One region of the Roseixanthobacter pseudopolyaromaticivorans genome, then DNA from elsewhere that is predicted to be linked to it. Evidence: predicted binding sites of a transcription regulator. Region 1 holds the regulator's gene; each other region holds the start of a gene.
The links. Region 1 encodes PhoB, which activates phosphate uptake and scavenging genes when phosphate is short. Its sites were predicted from a motif close to TGTCATNNANCTGTCAT; they were not measured.
Positions count from the first base shown of each region.

Region 1 (5,722 bases):
TTTTGGGCATGCAGGCGGTTTTCGGCTTCGTCGAACACCACCGATTGCGGGCCGTCCATCACCTCGTCGGTCACTTCCTCCCCGCGATGGGCGGGCAGGCAATGCATGAAGATGGCGTCCGGCGCCGCGCGGCCCATCAGGGCGCGGTTGACCTGGTAGGGTTTCAGGAGATTGTGGCGCCGCTCGGCTTCCTTGTCGCCCATGGACACCCAGGTGTCGGTGAGGACGCAGTCCACGCCCTCCACCGCCGCCTCGGGATCGCGGGTGAACTTCACCCGCGCCTTGGTCTTCTTCACGAACTCCTTCAGCGCCTGGCGCGGCGACAATTCCTTCGGCGTCGCGACGTTCAGCTCGAAATCGAAGCTGTGGGCGGCATGGATCCAGGACGCGAGCACGTTGTTCGCGTCCCCGGTCCAGGCCACCTTGCGGCCCGTAATGGGGCCCTTGTGCTCCTCGAAGGTCATCACATCGGCCATCACCTGGCAGGGATGGGACACGCGGGTCAGCCCATTGATGACCGGCACCGTGGCATAGGTGGCCAGTTCCATCAGATCCTCGTGGCTGAGGATGCGGATCATGATGGCATCCACATAGCGCGACAGCACGCGGGCGGTGTCGGCGATGGTCTCGCCGCGCCCGAGCTGCATTTCCGCGCCGGTGAGCATCACCGTGTCGCCGCCGAGCTGGCGCATCGCCAGATCGAACGAGACGCGGGTACGCGTGGACGGCTTGTCGAACACCATCGCCAGCGATTTGCCGGCGAGCGGCCGCTCGGCCGTGCCGGCCTTGCGCTTGGCCTTGAGATCCTTCGACAATTCCAGAACCCGCCGCAGTTCCACCGCGGGGATTTCGGACAGATCAAGAAAATGACGCACGCCATTGTCCTTCATTCGGCGGCTCCCTTCGCCGACGCCAATGCAAGGCCGTTCTCGATCCGCAGGCAGGCGGCCTCGATTTTGTCGGCGGCAATGGCGATCTCGTCCTCGGTGAGGATGAGGGGCGGCAGAAGTCGAACCACGTTATCACCGGCGCCGGGGGCCAGCAGCCCCTCGTCGCGCAGGGCGAGCACCAGTTCGGCGGCGGGGCCTTGCGCCCTCACACCGAGCAGGAGTCCTTCACCTCGCACTTCGGCGATGACCGCGGGATGACGGTCCTTGATGTCGTTCAGCACGCGGACGAGCTGGGCGGAGACGGCCTGCACCCGCTCCAGGAAGCCGTCCGCCAGCACCACGTCGAGCACCGCATTGCCGACCGCCATGGCGAGCGGGTTGCCGCCATAGGTCGAGCCGTGGGTGCCGAGCGTCATGCCGCGCGCCGCATTCTCCGTGGCGAGGCAGGCCCCCATGGGGAAGCCGCCGCCGATGCCCTTCGCCACCGCCATGATGTCGGGCACGATGCCCGAGCTCTGGTAGGCGAACAGGTTACCGGTGCGCCCGACGCCGCACTGCACCTCGTCGAGGATCAGCAGCAAGCCGTGGGCATCGCACAGGGCGCGCAGCTGCGGCAGGAAGTCCGCCGACGGCACGCGCACGCCGCCCTCACCCTGGATCGGCTCCACCAGGATCGCCCCGGTCTCCGGCCCGATGGCGGCTTTCACCGCCTCGATGTCACCGAACGGCACATGGTCGAAGCCCGGCATATTGGGGCCGAAGCCTTCGAGATACTTGGCATTGCCGCCGGCCGCGATGGTCGCGAGCGTGCGCCCGTGGAACGCGCCCTCGAAGGCGATGATGCGGTTTTTCGCCTCGGCCCCGATCACATATTGGTAGCGGCGCGCCATCTTGATGGCGCACTCCAGCGCTTCTGCACCCGAATTGGTGAAGAACATGGTGTCGGCGAAGGTGGCCGCCTTCAGCCGCTCGGCCAGGCGCTCGCCGCCGACGATGCGGAACAAATTCGAGGTGTGCCAGAGCTTTCCGGCCTGTTCGGTCAGCGCCGAGACCAGGTAGGGATGGGCATGCCCGAGGATGTTGACCGCGATGCCGGCGGTGAAATCGAGATAACGTCGCCCGTCCGTCGTGACGAGCCAGCAGCCCTCTCCCCTTTCGAAAACGAGGTCGATGCGCGCGTAGGTCGGCAGAACGGGGGTGATCACAGAACCCCTCCTCTTGGGGTGGGGCGAAACGCGCTGCGTCTCGCCGGACATCAGAAACGCCAAAGGCCGCCCTCGCGGGGCGGCCCGACAAAAGGGGATTCTAATGATCGCGCGCGTGAGGTCAACAGAGCGCAGCCGTTAACGTGATCGTAACGACTTGGGGACAACGGCACATGAGTGCATTCCGACTCTGTGCGAGAGTCCGTGCATATTGTAGTTTGCTCGTGGCCGACCACGACATGTCGTGCGGTCCTGTTCCCCAAGTGACGTTGGGCCCTGCGAACCCGCGTGCGATGGCGCGCCTGGGTGCGGGAGAAGAGTCGAAGGAGGAGAGCGATGAGCTGGAACGACGAGCGCGTCGAACTCTTGAAGAAGCTCTGGGGCGAAGGGCTTTCCGCAAGCCAGATTGCCGGCGAGCTGGGCGGCATCACCCGCAATGCGGTGATTGGAAAAGTGCATCGTCTCGGCCTCTCCGGCCGGGCGAAATCGACAGTACCTGCAGCCCGTCCGCGCAAGGCCCGGCCTGAAACGCCCGTGAACAAGCCCGCGCCGCGTCCGCAGACGATCGGCAACACCGCCCTGGCTCCCGCATTGGAAGCCTTCGTGGCGCCCGAACCCGCGCCGCGTCCCGCCGGTGGAGACAATATCGTCGCCATGGGTCAGCGCTGCACCATCATGAACCTGACCGAAGGCACCTGCCGCTGGCCGATCGGCGAGCCGGGCACGGAAAGCTTCTATTTCTGTGGCGGGCGCAGCCTCACCGGCATGCCTTACTGCACGACCCATGCGCGGATGGCCTACCAGCCCACGCAGGATCGCCGGCGCGACCGGCGCGTCGCCCGCATCTGAGCGGCGACAGTCACGAAGGACATGCGCCGGCCGAGCGGATTTCGCCGGCGCACGCAAAGGATCGAAGAGATCGAGCCGGAAGGATCGCCGTCACCGACATGGGACGGCCAAAGCGTGCTTTTCGGCCCGCTTCGATGCAGCCCGCCGGCCGCGACGCGGTCATCCGCTGGAAACATAGGGGCCTCGAGCACAGCTCGGCCCCGGAGGGAAAGCCTCCGCCGCCGGCATATCGCCCGCGGGCTCCTCTAAAGCTTGCTCCGCAATGCCATCGCCCTGCGCGGCACTGCGATGGCCGGCTCGGACAGCCCATCGCAAGCCTTCGCCTGGAGCGAGCCCGGACCCGCGATCATCGGGCCCGGCTCTCGCATCCTTCCTCGGTGGGCCGCGCTCAATGCACGCGGGCGAACATCTCGTTGAACGAATAGCCCGCCCCCCGCACGGTGCGGATCGGATCCGACTGCCGGCCGCGGTTGATCGCCTTGCGCAGGCGCCCCACGTGGACATCCACCGTGCGCTCGTCGATATAGACGTCCTGGCCCCACACGCCGTCGAGCAATTGCTCGCGCGAGAACACCCGGCCGGGGCTCTGCATGAGAAATTCGAGCAGGCGGAATTCGGTCGGGCCGAGGTGGACCTCGCGGCCGGAGCGGTGAACCCGGTGGGTCTCCCGGTCCAGCTCGATGTCGCCGGCCCGCAGCAGGGTCGCGACATGCTCCGGCTTGGCCCGCCGCAGCAGCGCCCGCACCCGCGCCAGAAGCTCCGGCACGGAGAAGGGCTTCACCACATAATCGTCCGCCCCGGTCGCCAGGCCGCGCACGCGCTCGGTCTCGTCGCCGCGGGCGGTGAGCATGATGACCGGCAGCCGCTCGGTTTCCGGGCGGGTGCGCAAGCGGCGGCACAACTCGATGCCCGAAAGCCCCGGCAGCATCCAGTCGAGAATGACGAGGTCCGGCACGCTTTCGCGCAGCCGGGTCTCGCCTTCATCGCCTCGTCCGACGCTCTCGACGAAATAGCCTTCCGACTCCAGATTGTAGCGGAGCAGGAGGGTCAGGGGTTCCTCGTCCTCGATAATCAAGATACGCGCAGGCACGGATTTTACCCCTGAAGGCTATGCCCCGGGAAAGTCACGGTCGTCTCGCTTGAGACATCCGCCTTCGGGCGCTCGTCGGACAGCATCTGCCCCGAAACCATGTAATAGACGGTTTCAGCGATGTTCGTCGCGTGGTCGCCGATGCGCTCGATATTCTTGGCGCAGAACAGGAGATGCGTGCACACCGAGATGTTGCGCGGGTCTTCCATCATATAGGTGAGAAGTTCGCGGAACAGCGAGGTGTACATGGTGTCGATGCCGCTGTCGCGGACCCACACGTCCACCGCCTTCGCCTGGTCGTGGCTGGCATAGGCATCCAGCACTTCCTTGAGCTGCTCCAGCACCAGGTCGGACATGTGCTCGACGCCGCGCACCAGCTTCTGGGGGTGATATTCCCCCTCGATGGCGAGCACGCGCTTGCCGACGTTCTTCGCGAGGTCGCCGATGCGCTCCAGGTCGGAGGCGATGCGGATCGAACCCACGACATCGCGCAGGTCGCTCGCCACCGGCTGGCGCTTGGCGATGCAGAGGATCGCCTTTTCCTCGATCTCCCGCTGCAGCAGATCCACGCTCGTATCGAGCAGGATCACGCGCTGTGCGGACGCGGTATCGCGGCGGATCAGGGCATTGACGGCATCAGCCACCATGCGCTCCGACTGGCCACCCATTTCGACGACCTTGCGGCCGATCTCCTTCAGCTCGGCATCGAAGGCCGAGACGGTATGGTCGGACATCTCGCAGATCCTTGCTTGGTCAGCCGAAGCGGCCGGTGATGTAGTCGCGGGTCTTGATCTGCTTGGGGTTGGTGAAGATCACGTCGGACGGCGCGACCTCGACCAGTTCGCCCAGATAGAAAAAGGCGGTGATGTCGGCGCAGCGCGCCGCCTGCTGCATGTTGTGGGTCACGATGACGATCGTGAAGTCCTGCTTCAATTCGTCGATCAGATCCTCGATCTTCGAGGTGGAGATCGGATCGAGCGCCGAGGTCGGCTCGTCCAGCAGGATCACTTCCGGCTGCACGGCGATGGTGCGGGCGATGCACAGGCGCTGCTGCTGGCCGCCGGACATGCCGAGCGCCGAGGTGTGCAGGCGGTCCTTGGTCTCTTCCCAGATGGCGGCCTTGCGCAGGCAGCTTTCCACCCGCTCGTCCATCTTCGCCTTGCTGAGATTCTCGTGCAGGCGCACGCCGAAGGCGATGTTGTCGTAGATCGACATGGGGAACGGCGTCGGCTTCTGGAACACCATGCCGATGCGCGTGCGCACCACGGTGGGGTCCAGTTCCTTGCCGACAATGTTCACGCCGTCGAACATCACCCCGCCCTCGGCGCGCTGGCCGGGATAGAGGTCGTACATGCGGTTGAACACGCGCAGCAAGGTGGACTTGCCGCAGCCCGAGGGGCCGATCATCGCGGTGACGCGCTTTTCGGGGATCTCGAAATTGATGTTCTTCAGCGCGTGGTTCTGCCCGTAATAGAAATCGAGCTTCTCCACCTTGATCTTGGTGGGCGCCTGGACCGCATCGGGCTTGGCCGAGACGGAGGAGGAAATATTGAAGGTCGGATCCACTGCAGAGTTCATGTCAGCCTCATTCGGTCTCTGGTCGCCCGGTGGGCCGGCGTCCTGCCGGCCCGGGCGGTGATCTTGGGCGCCCTCTGGGCGGTGATCTCAGGGTGCCGGCTCAGCGCGTG
Region 1 covers NZ_CM195539.1:3,350,333-3,356,054, forward strand. The annotation lists gene argF (ornithine carbamoyltransferase) at 1-890, opposite strand, end outside; gene V5F68_RS15905 (aspartate aminotransferase family protein) at 887-2,095, opposite strand; gene V5F68_RS15910 (GcrA family cell cycle regulator) at 2,432-2,944, shown strand; gene phoB (phosphate regulon transcriptional regulator PhoB) at 3,333-4,034, opposite strand; gene phoU (phosphate signaling complex protein PhoU) at 4,040-4,768, opposite strand; gene pstB (phosphate ABC transporter ATP-binding protein PstB) at 4,788-5,612, opposite strand; gene pstA (phosphate ABC transporter permease PstA) at 5,713-5,722, opposite strand, start outside.

Region 2 (5,722 bases), 240 kb from region 1:
CGTGCCCGGATCAGGCGGCACCATCAGCGTGACGAACAGCCAGAGCTGGCGGATGCCGCTGCCGATGCGGGCGAAGCTGAATTCCAGGCGCCACATGGCGTAAAGCGCCAGCAGCACCAGAAGTGTGATGGCGCCGAGGGTCAGCGCGCGCTGGAGCAGCGAGGGCGCAAACACCTGGGGAAATGCCTTGGCGAGGCGCGCGCGGTCTTGCGCGGTGGGGGTGAGGCGCGCGCGGCTCATGCCCGGCGCTCCGTGCCCAGCAGCGCGTGGCGGATCTGCTCGGTGACAAGGTCGATGATGACCACGGTGCCGATGATCAGCAGCAGGATGGCCGAGACGTCGGAATAATAGAATTTGCGGATCGCTTCCACGAGGTCCTGCCCGATGCCGCCGGCACCGACAAAACCCATGATGGCGGCTTCGCGCACATTTTCCTCGAAGCGCAGCAGGCCGTAGGACGCGAAATTGGAGAGCACCTGCGGCAGCACCGCGAAACGCACGGTCTGCACCCAGTCGGCGCCGGAGGCGGTCGCCCCGTCCACCGGCTTCATATCGATGTTCTCAACCACCTCGGCGAACAATTTGCCGAGCGCGCCCATGGTGTGGAGGGACAGCGCGAGCACGCCGGGCATGGGGCCGAGGCCGAACGCCACCACGAACAGCAGGGCGAACACGATCTCCGGCACGGTGCGGCAGAATTCCAGGAAGCGGCGGGTGCCGAGGCGGATCCAAGGCGAGCGCACCAGGTTCGCGCTGGCGAGGAAACAGAGGCAGAAGGCACCGATGCCGCCGAACACGGTGCCGAGATAGGCGATGAGGATCGTATCCCACAGCAGCTTCAACCAATGATCCAGGTTCCAGAACCATTCGCTAAGGTCAGTGGAAAGGTTTGCAAGGGTGAGGGTGGGCGTAATGTTGTAAAAATAGCTGCCGAGCCGGTTTGCATTCGCCAGGAAGACGGCCGGCTTCACCTCGCCCATCCAGGAGGAAAGGGCGATGCACACCACGAGCACCGAAAGGCCGATATAGACATGGCGTCGCCGCGCGGCCATCGCCGCCGCATACCGGCGGGCCAGCGGCGCGAGCTGCTCGGCCGGAAGAGTCGCGAATGCGTGGGGCAGGGGAAAGGGCATCGTTGCGTTGCTCTGGTCCGTCGGGCACCTGGAAAAAGAGCGGCCCGGTGAGACCGGGCCGCTCCTTCGGCGTCAGGACGCCTTCTTCTTGCGCAGTTCGTCGACAAACTTGATGAGCTCGATCACCGGCTGGTAGGCCGCATTGTCCACCGGCTGCCAGGGCTGGGCCTTGCCTTCATAGATCTTGTCGAAGGCGGTCTTGTCGTTCTTCTGGATCGAGAAGAAGGCGTCGCGGATCTTCGCCTTCAAGTCCGCCGGCAGGTCCGACAGATAGGCATAGGGCGAATTCACGATCAGGTCGGACGTATAGATGATGCGGAAGTCCGAATACTTCGCCATCCCCTTGCGATCCATACGCATGAGGTTGGATTCGTTTTCGTCGTTCCACCAGTTGAAGGCGGCGTCGCAGGTGCCCTGCTGCACGGCGATCACGGCGTTTTCATGCGAGCCGGCATACACCACCTTGCTGAAATAGGTGTCCGGGGTGATGCCCATCTTGTTCAGGGCGAAGCGGGGCACGTTGTTGCCCGAAGTGGAGTTCGGGTCCACCAGGCAGAGATTCTTGCCCTTCAGATCCTCGATCGACTTGTAGGGGCTGTCGGCCTTCACATAGAGCACCGAATGATAGCCCTTGGTGCCGTCCTGGTTCACTTCGATCGCGAAGGCTTCGGTCTTCACGCCGGTGAGCAAAGCGCGGGCGAAGGAGGCCGGGCCGTAGGAGGCGATCTGGACGTTGCCGGCGCGCTGGCCTTCGATCACGGCCGCATAATCGTTGGCGACCCGCAGGGTCACCTTCACGCCGAGCTCCTTTGAGAGATAGTCCATCAGCGGCTGGTAGCGGTCGGTGACGCCCGAGGCGTTCTCGGCCGGGATCACCGCGAACACCAGCTCGGGATACTTGGCTTTCCAATCCTGGGCGGCGGCGGCGCCGGCGAAGCCGGCGGACAGAACCGCAGCGGTCGCCACGGTCATGAGGGTACGACGGGTCAGCATGTCTCGCTCCTTGAGGATGCGGGTAGGATGTAGGGTATGGAAACGCTTGAAATCACGCGTACTTTTGGAAAACCGCGCGCGGCTTTGGGCTGCGCGAAGAGGCATTCGCCTGCGCTGTCGAGATCACGCGCGCGCCGCTTGCGCGCCCGTGGCTGGGGGACGGCCGCGACTGCCGCGGCCGCGGGGCGGGCTCACACGGTGGCGGCTCCCGGCGCCAGGGCGGGCTCGAACTGCGGCTCGGCCGCGGCGCCTTCCAGATCCATGACCTCCCCGGCCTCAAGCCCGTAAAGCTCGCGGGCGACCCCTTCGGTGAGGGCTTGCGGCGCCCCGTCGAACACCACGCGCCCGTTCGCCATGCCGACGAGGCGGTCGCAATAGGTCCGGGCGAGGTCGAGCGAATGCAGGTTGCACAGCACGGTAATGCCGAAGTGCTTGTTGATCCGCAGCAGGGCGTCCATCACCACCTTGGTGTTGCGCGGATCGAGCGAGGCGATGGGCTCGTCGGCGAGGATCACGCCCGGCTCCTGCACCAGGGCGCGGGCGATGGCGACGCGCTGCTGCTGGCCGCCGGAAAGGCTGTCGGCGCGCTGGGCGGCGAGCTGGGCAATGTCGAATTGATCCAGGGCGGTCAGCGCGATCGCCTTGTCCTGCTCGCTCCACACCTTCGAGAGCGCGCGCCAGCGCGGCATGGTGGACAGGCGCCCCATCAGCACGTTGGTGAGCACGTCGAGGCGACCCACCAGATTGAACTGCTGGAAGATCATGGCGGCCTGCGCGCGCCACAGGCGCAGCTCCCGCCCCTTCAGTGCCGTGACGTCGACGCCGTCATAGCGAATTGCGCCGCCGCTCGACGGCTGCAGGCGATTGATCATGCGCAGCAAGGTGGACTTGCCGGCGCCCGAACGGCCGATGACGCCGATGAAGGCGCCCTGACCGATCTCTAGGTTGACGTCCGACACGGCGACCTTATCGCCAAATCGGCAGGTCAGCCCTTCGATCACCATCATCTGGTTTGCTCCGGTGCTTACCGGGCATTTTCTTAAGTGGGCGCCGCAACAGTCTTATGACACTGGGGTGATCGGGCGCCGGTGCGGCCTTGCAAATCCTCCAAGGCGGCGCTTCACAAATCCGTCACGGGCGTCACTTCGCGGCCCGAAAACCTAATTGTTGGGACAAAAATACATTTGCTGCCAAAGGCATAGGGAGGGGCCCCTCGCACGCGGTCCGCCTTGCAGACCCATGTGGAAAAGCGGCGCATGCCCCCGGCAAATCCCTGCGTCCCATCATGGGGCCTGAGGAGCGGGTCGGCGATTTCGCTGTGGACCGCGCTGATTTTGCGCGCAGCCTGACGCGCGGACATTGAGGCACGCGGCGCCGGAGAATTTCTCTCCAGCGCCGCGCCGATCGACCTGCCCTTCGCGATTTTTGATCTTTTACGAAGGCGGCTTGGGCGTGTGGCTAAACTCAAATCATGCCCAGGAGCACCGCGCCGATGACGGCGAAAGCGGTGCTCACTTTCAGCATGTCGAGTATCGAGCCCAGGTCCACTTCCCAAGTCCCTTTTTGGTCGATCTCCGCGCGAAGCTTAACAAAGACCAAAGATTGGAAAAGCAAATAACGTTGCCGCAGCGCGGCGCTTTATCCTGCGCCGCAGCGCCTCCGTTTCACGAACTTAAGGATAACATCCACATGGCGCCTTTCGCACTGCACATGCGCCATGTTGATATATTGTATTTCAGCTTTGGAGGGCGCGCTCCAGGAAAGCTGCGACGGTCAAAGCGGTCCGATCCCGCCCAAAACGCCCCACGATCTGCACCCCCATGGGAAGGCCGTTCGCCCCTGAAAGGCCGGTCACGTTCACCGTCGGCGTGCCCATCAGCGTCCACAGCCGGTTGAAGATGGCGGAGCCGGTGGTGCCGTAGCCTTCAGGCGCCGTGCCGGGCGCGGAGAAGGTGAGGATGGCGTCATAATCCGCAAAGAAATCGCCCAGCCGCTGGCGGGCGCGCTTGGCGGTGCGGCGGGCGGAATCGTAATCGTCCGGCTGCACCTTGGCGGCTTGGTCCAGATAGCGCGCCAGCAGCGGGGAGAACTGGTGGCGCAGGCGGTCATATTCGTCGGCGAACGCGATCGCGCCTTCGAAATCCTGGATCGTGGAATGAATCGTATCGGCGGCCTCCAGTTCGGCCGGAAGTTCGATTTCACTCACACTTGCGCCGGCGGCCGCAGCGGCACGCGCGGCCTCATCCAGTGCCGCATGGGCATCCGCCGAAGCCTGGTCGGCGCGCACCGTGCGGATGACCGCGATGCGGGGGGCCGCCGCCACCTCAGTGCCGATGTCGAGATCGCGCCCGGTCAAGCCGGCAGCGGCGAACGCCACATCCTGCACGCGCGCGCCGAACAGCCCGATCGTGTCGAGATGCCAGGAGAAGGTCTTCATGCCCACGGTCGGCAGGATGCGGAAGGTGGGCTTATAGCCGGTGACGCCGCAATAGGAGGCCGGCCGGATGACCGAGCCGCCGGTCTGGGTGCCGATGGAGAAGGGCACCATGCCCGCCGCCACCGCCGCCGCGGAGCCGGCCGAAGACCCGCCGGGCGTATGGCTGAGCCGGCGCGGATTGCGCGTGATGCTCGGTTCCAGAAAGGCGAATTCGGTCGTCACGGTCTTGCCGAGCAGCACGCCGCCGCCGCGCCGCCCCTGGCTCACCACCGGCGCGTCCGCCGCGGGGCGGTGGCCGGCATAGATCGGAGAATTGTATTCGGTGGGCAATTCGCGGGTGTCGAGAATGTCCTTCACCGCGAAGGGCACGCCTGCCAGCGGGGTCTCGGCGCGCCCGGGCACCTGCGCGGTGGCGCGGGCTGCATCGAGATCAAGCGCGGCGAACGCATGCACATCCTGCTCATGCTCTTCGATGGCCTGCGCGCACAGGTTCACGAGGTCGAGGGGCGTAAGGCGGCCGGATCGCACATCGTCGGCAAGGTCGCGGGCCAAGAGCATCGGAAGGTCTTTCTTTTGGTTCGCAGATCGGGGTGAGAAAGCGGCCTCAGGGGCGCGAGAGGATGTGGCGGCCGGTCCGCGCGGCCTCGTCATAGACACGGGTATCGCCCGGGCGCTCGGAATAGCAGGTGGAGGCGATCACGGGCTTTCCGGCAGCGATGAGATCGGACACGGTCACAAATCCATAGCCTTTCGCCCGCAGCGCCGGGATCAACAGCTTGAGAGCCTCCGCCGTGTGCTTGCCGCGCCCGTTAGCGTGCATCAGCACGATGGAGCCGGGGCGGATCGCGCGCAGCATGTTTTGCGCCATCAGGTTCGCGCCGAGAAAGGCGGGGTCTGCGGAATCCACGTCCCACTGGATCGCCAGATGGCCGGTCTCGTTGACGTGGCTCATGGATTCGACGCTGCAGGAGCCGTAGGGAAAGCGGAAGAGCGCCGGGCGCGCGGGCACTTTCTCCAGCATGCAGCCGGCCTGTGCCGCATTGGCGCGGGCGAGCCCGAAAGCGGTGTCCGCATCGTCCACCTGCCGCGACATGGCTTCCCCGGTCTTCACCGCGAGATTGGCGTGGGACCAGGTGTGGTTGCCCATCTCGAAGATCGG
Region 2 covers NZ_CM195539.1:3,112,163-3,117,884, reverse strand. The annotation lists gene phnE (phosphonate ABC transporter, permease protein PhnE) at 1-240, opposite strand, end outside; gene phnE (phosphonate ABC transporter, permease protein PhnE) at 237-1,133, opposite strand; gene phnD (phosphonate ABC transporter substrate-binding protein) at 1,206-2,126, opposite strand; gene phnC (phosphonate ABC transporter ATP-binding protein) at 2,318-3,133, opposite strand; gene V5F68_RS14895 (amidase) at 3,862-5,121, opposite strand; gene V5F68_RS14890 (polysaccharide deacetylase family protein) at 5,168-5,722, opposite strand, start outside.
Region 2: the regulator PhoB is predicted to act here: its motif matches at 3,179-3,195, upstream of phnC (phosphonate ABC transporter ATP-binding protein).

Region 3 (5,722 bases), 620 kb from region 1:
GTTGCGCAGCACCAGCAGGCCGACGTCGCTGGTCATTTCGCCCAGCAGCGCCGCCCGGTCCGGGGGCGAAAGCAGGCCATCGGCCACCGGGATGGACAGCGCAATCTTGATGTTCACCTCCACGTCGGAGGTGTTCACGCCGGCCGAATTGTCGATGGCGTCGGTATTGAGCCGCACGCCGGCGCGTCCGGCCTCGATGCGGCCGCGCTGGGTCATGCCGAGGTTGGCGCCTTCGCCCACCACCTTGACCCGCAATTCGCGTGCGGCGATGCGGATCGCGTCGTTGGCTCGGTCGCCGGCCTGGGCGTCGGTTTCCGTGGAGGCGCGCACATAGGTGCCGATGCCGCCGAACCAGAGCAGGTCGGCCTTGGCTCTGAGGATGGCGCTCATCACCTCCGTGGGCGTCGCCTCCAGCTTGTCGAGCCCGAGCACGGCGCGTGCCTGCTCCGACAAGGCGATGCTCTTGGCGGTGCGGGGATAGATGCCGCCGCCCGGGGAGATCAGGGCCGGATCGTAATCCGCCCAGCTGGAGCGCGCGAGATTGAACAGGCGCTGGCGCTCGGCATGGGAGCTCGCGGGATCGGGATCAGGGTCGAGGAAGATGTGGCGATGGTCGAAGGCCGCCACCAGCTTCAGCGCGGTGGAAAGAAGCATGCCGTTGCCGAACACGTCGCCCGACATGTCGCCCACGCCCACCACGGTGATCGGCGTGGTCTGGATGTCCACGTCGATCTCGCGGAAGTGCCGCTTCACCGCTTCCCAGGCGCCGCGCGCGGTGATGCCCATGGCCTTGTGGTCGTAGCCCACCGAACCGCCCGACGCGAAGGCGTCGTCGAGCCAGAAGCCGTGCTCCTGCGAGAGCCCGTTGGCGATGTCGGAGAAGGTGGCGGTGCCCTTGTCGGCCGCAACGACGAGATAGGGGTCGTCGCCATCCACACGCACCGTCAGAGGGGGATGCACGACCTCGCCGCCCTTGAGATTGTCGGTGATCTCGAGCAGCGCGGTGACGAAGATCTTGTAGGCGGCGATGCCCTCGGCCTGCACGGCGTCACGCGAGCCGCCGACGGGCAGGTGCTTGGGCACGAAGCCGCCCTTGGCGCCCACCGGCACGATCACCGCATTTTTCACCTGCTGCGCCTTCACGAGGCCGAGCACCTCGGTGCGGAAGTCCTGCGGCCGGTCGGACCAGCGCAAGCCGCCGCGCGCCACATGGCCGAAGCGCAGGTGCACGCCTTCCACCCGCGGGGAATAGACGAATACTTCGTACTTGGGCCGGGGCAGGGGCAGCCCTTCCACCTTGGCGCTGTCATACTTGATCGCGATGGCGCCCTTGGGCCGGCCGTCCGCGTCCAGCTGATAGAAGGTGGTGCGGATCGCGGCGTCCACGAGATTGACGAAGCGGCGCAGGATGCGGTCTTCGTCCAGCGAGGAGACGTCCGCCAGCGCGGTCTCGATCTCCTCGCGCAGCGGCGCGCCGCGGGCCGCGCGGGCTTCCGGGCTCGCATCCAGGCGCGGGTCAAAGGAGGTGTGGAACAGCTGGACGATGCGGGCGGCGACGTCCGCGTGGTTGACGAGTGTCGTCCACAGATAGTCCTGGGAATAGGGGATGCCGGCCTGCCGCAGATAGCGGGCAAGCGCGCGCGCCAGCGCCACGTCGCGCCAGGCAAGGCCGGTATCGAGCACCAAGGCGTTGAAGCCGTCGTTCTCCGCTTCGCCGCGCAGCACGGCGGTCAGCAGGTCTTCCAGCCGTGCGGCCGAGCCGGACACCTCGATGGTGCCGCCGTCGACCCGTTCCAGGGTCATTTCGTGCAGCCACGAGCGACGCGTCTCGGCGTCGGCGCTGCACACCGGCTCGATGTGATAGGTGCGTTCGTTGATCGCCTTGAGGCCCATGTTTTCCAGCATGGGCACGCGCTCGGAGAGTGGCAGCGGGCGGCCGAAGGAGAGCAGGCGCAGGGAGATGCGGTTCGCCGGATCGCCGGGCCGGCGATAGAAGTCGAGCGCGATCGGTCGTTCGGGGGAAAGGCGTTCCAGGCGCTCGATGTCGGCCACCGCCGTGTCGATGCCGTAGGCGGCGATATAGCCGGCGTCGAACGCCTTGCCGTAGCGCTCGAACAGGAGGCCGGCATCGCCGACGCTCGGCGTCTCGCGCAGCGCCTGGCGCAGGCGATCGCTCCAGGAGAGCACATCCTCGGCCACCGCGGCTTCCAGCGCCGCGCGATCCACCTCGGGCGTGCGGCCTTCGCGCCGGCCGATGATGTAATGCACGCGCGTCAACGGAATGTCGGACAGGAAGGACGGGAAGGCCGCCGAGACGTGGCCGCCGAAGGCGGTCGCGAGGCGGTCGCCGACCTTGTCCCGCAGCGCCGCGTCGAAGCGCTCGCGGGGCACATAGACCAGCACCGACACGAAGCGGTCGAACGCATCGACGCGCGGCAGCACCCGCACGCGCGGACGATCGTAGAGCGAGAGGATATCGCGGGCGAAGACCAGGAGCGTCGCCGGGTCGATCTGGAACAGGTCGTCGCGGGGATAGGTCTCCAGAACCGTGCCGAGCGCCTTGCCCGAGTGGCTTTCGCGGTCGAGCCCGGCCTCCTCCACCACCAGTTCCACCTTGCGTCGCAGATAGGGGATCTGGCGCACCGAGTCGGTATAGGCCGTGGAGGTGAAGAGGCCGATGATGCGCAATTCGCCGAGCAGGCGGCCATCGTCGGCATGCAGCTTCACGCCCACATAATCGAGGAACGTGCGGCGGTGGACGCGCGAGCGCAGGGACGACTTGGTGACGATGAGCGGCAGCGGGCCGGCCAGGAACTGGCGGATTTCCGGCGTGGTCACCACCGCTTCCTCGCCGAGGCGCAGCTCGTGCACATCGCGGTCGCGCAGGATGCCGAGGCCCTCCTCAGCGACTTCCAGGCCTCCGTCGGCGGCGAGCGCATAGCGCCGCACGCCGATGAAGATGAAGTCGTCATTGGCCAGCCAGTCGATAAAATCGGCGGCTTCCTTGCGGTCGTCCTTGGAATAGGGCTGAGACTTGCGGCGGAAGCCCTCCGCCGCCTGGCGCACCTCGGCTCGCATGGCCGTGAAATCGACATTGGCGGCGCGCACGTCGGCCAGCGTCTTGTCGAGCGCGATCTTCAGCGCCTCGCGCCCCTCGGTGGTTTCCAGCGCCTGGATGTGGATGTGGATCAGGCTCTCGCGGATGCTGCGCTTGCGGCCCTGGGAGAGGTCGGTCTCGACGCCGATCACCCGTCCCTCGCCGTCGCGTTCGACCGCGAAGATGGGATGGGTGACGAACTTGGCCTCATAGCCCTGGTCCGCCAGCTCCCCGGCGATGGAATCGAACAGGAAGGCCATGTCGTCATTGACCGTCTCGACCACCGTGATGGCGGGAGCGCCGGCCCATTGCGGATTGAACACCCGCACGTCGTGATGGCCCGGCACGCGACCGGCGAGGTGGGCGTGGGCCTCGCGGCACAATTGGGCGAGGGCTTCCGGGAGCAGGGTTTCCACGTCCTCCGGCGCGGCGCCGGCGAGCAGGGCGCGGGCGAAGAAGGCGGGCACGGGACCGTCCGCCAGCAGGCTTACCGCTTCCTCGATGCGTGCCTGGGCGCCAAATCCGAGTTCCGAACCTTGAAATCCTTGGACGTTCATGGCCTCTCCCCCTTGGCGACCGCGCGTAGCGCGGGGCCCCGCCGCCCTCGATCGGACGTTCTGCACTGGGTTTCGCTCAGAGCCGCGACGGAACGATGACGGGGACCCATTCGAAGGGGATCAAGATGACCGCGCCGAAGAGCTCAGGCAAGCCCAAGAAATCCCAGCTAAAATCTGCCGAAAATACAGGCGAGCCCAAGAAAGGGGCGGTGCAAGCGGCGGTTCAGGCTGTCGCGCGCGCCGCGAAGACAGTTTCCGCCAAGGCCACGCGGACCGGCAGGCCGGCCGCCAAAACGCCCGCCGTCCCGCCGCCCCGGCCGGCGGACGATACGCCTCGGATCGCGCTCGATCTGAAGCCCGCGCCTCTCGACGAAGCAAACCAGGTCTATTTCGACAAGTGCATGGAGAAGCTGGGCTTCGTGCCGAATGTTCTCGCCGCCTACAGCTTCGATCTCGCCAAGCTGAATGCCTTCGCCGGCATGTACAACAATCTGATGCTCGCGCCTTCCGGCCTTTCGAAGCTGGAGCGGGAGATGATCGCAGTGGCGGTTTCCAGCGTGAACCGCTGCTATTATTGCCTTACCGCCCATGGTGCCGCGGTCCGAGCGCTGTCGGGCGATCCCATCCTGGGCGAGCAATTGGTGATGAATTATCGCGCCGCGCGCTTGGAGCCGCGCCAGCGCGCCATGCTGGACTTCGCCGTGAAGCTCACCGAGCGGCCCCACGAGGTGGAAGAGGCGGATCGCGCCGCGTTGCGCAAGGTCGGTTTTTCCGAACAGGACATCTGGGACGTGGCGGCGGTGACCGGCTTCTTCAACCTGTCCAACCGCATCGCCAGCGCCACCGACATGCGGCCGAACCCGGAATATCACGGGCAGGTGCGCTGAGCGGCGCGCCGCGCGCGGGAGGCCGAGCCGAAGTCTCCCGCACCAAAATCATCGCACAGGGCCGGCCTTCGCGTTATATTTGCGAAAATATAATTCGGAAGGCCGGCATGCTGCATCCTTTCCCATTCCCATCCCCCCTCTCCGCACGGCCTGCCGCGCGCTGTCTCGGTGCGGCCGGAGTGTTTTTCCTCGCGCTCTGCCTCGGCGCGCCGAATGGACGCGCGGCGGAGGGGCAGGGCTGTTCCGGCGGCGCCTGGCCGCTGGAGCGGGCGAAGTCGGCCCTCGATGCGGCGCACACACAATTGGCGAGCGGCAGCCAATTGCCGGCGGCAGATGGCGCGTTCGTGGTCGAACTGGTGCCGCTGGCGCAGGCCAAGCTGCCCTATCCGCCCGCGCGGCTGCCTGCCGAAAATACCACTTTTGCCGGCTTTCTTCTCATCCCCGCGCCCGCGGCCGGGCGCATCGAGGTGAGCCTTTCGCAAGCCGGCTGGATCGACCTGGTGCAGGATGGCAAGACCCTGCCGGCCGCCGCTTTCACCGGCGTGAAGGGCTGCGAGGGATTGCGCAAGAGCGTGCGTTTCGAGGTGGCGCAGCGCCCGCTCGTGCTGCTTCTCACCGGCGTTTCTGTGGATCGCCTGAAGCTGGCCGTGGCGCCGGTTCCCTAAAGGGCAAGGGCCAAGCCGCCATGCCTGGGATCTGCTCAGACTTTAGGCTCAGCTTGTCCCTATTGACGGCAGCCAAGTTTACCGTGCTAGGTTGCGGCGCAAGATCAAAAGCATCACCAAAGATGCGGTCTCAGGGGGAGCCGGGCGGGCGCATCGCGCCCCGGGCCGAAACAAGCGAGGGCGCAGAGCACGATGACGGACACTGTCTCAGACGTGCCCTACATCGTTGAAGCAGAAGGTCTCACGAAAGAGTTCAAGGGTTTCGCGGCGGTCAAGAACGTCAACCTGCGGATTCGGCGGCACACGATTCATGCCCTCATTGGGCCGAACGGTGCCGGTAAGACCACGTGCTTCAACCTGATCACGAAATTCCTGGAGCCGACCCGTGGCGTCATCCGCCTGAACGGCAAGGAGATCACCCGGACCAAGCCGGCCGACGTGGCGCGGCTGGGCATGGTGCGCTCGTTCCAGATCTCGGCGACGTTCGGGCATCTGACGGTGCTGGAAAATGTGCGC
Region 3 covers NZ_CM195539.1:3,972,357-3,978,078, reverse strand. The annotation lists gene V5F68_RS18705 (NAD-glutamate dehydrogenase) at 1-3,654, opposite strand, end outside; gene V5F68_RS18700 (peroxidase-related enzyme) at 3,993-4,541, shown strand; gene V5F68_RS18695 (hypothetical protein) at 4,649-5,206, shown strand; gene V5F68_RS18690 (ABC transporter ATP-binding protein) at 5,399-5,722, shown strand, end outside.
Region 3: the regulator PhoB is predicted to act here: its motif matches at 3,739-3,755, upstream of V5F68_RS18705 (NAD-glutamate dehydrogenase).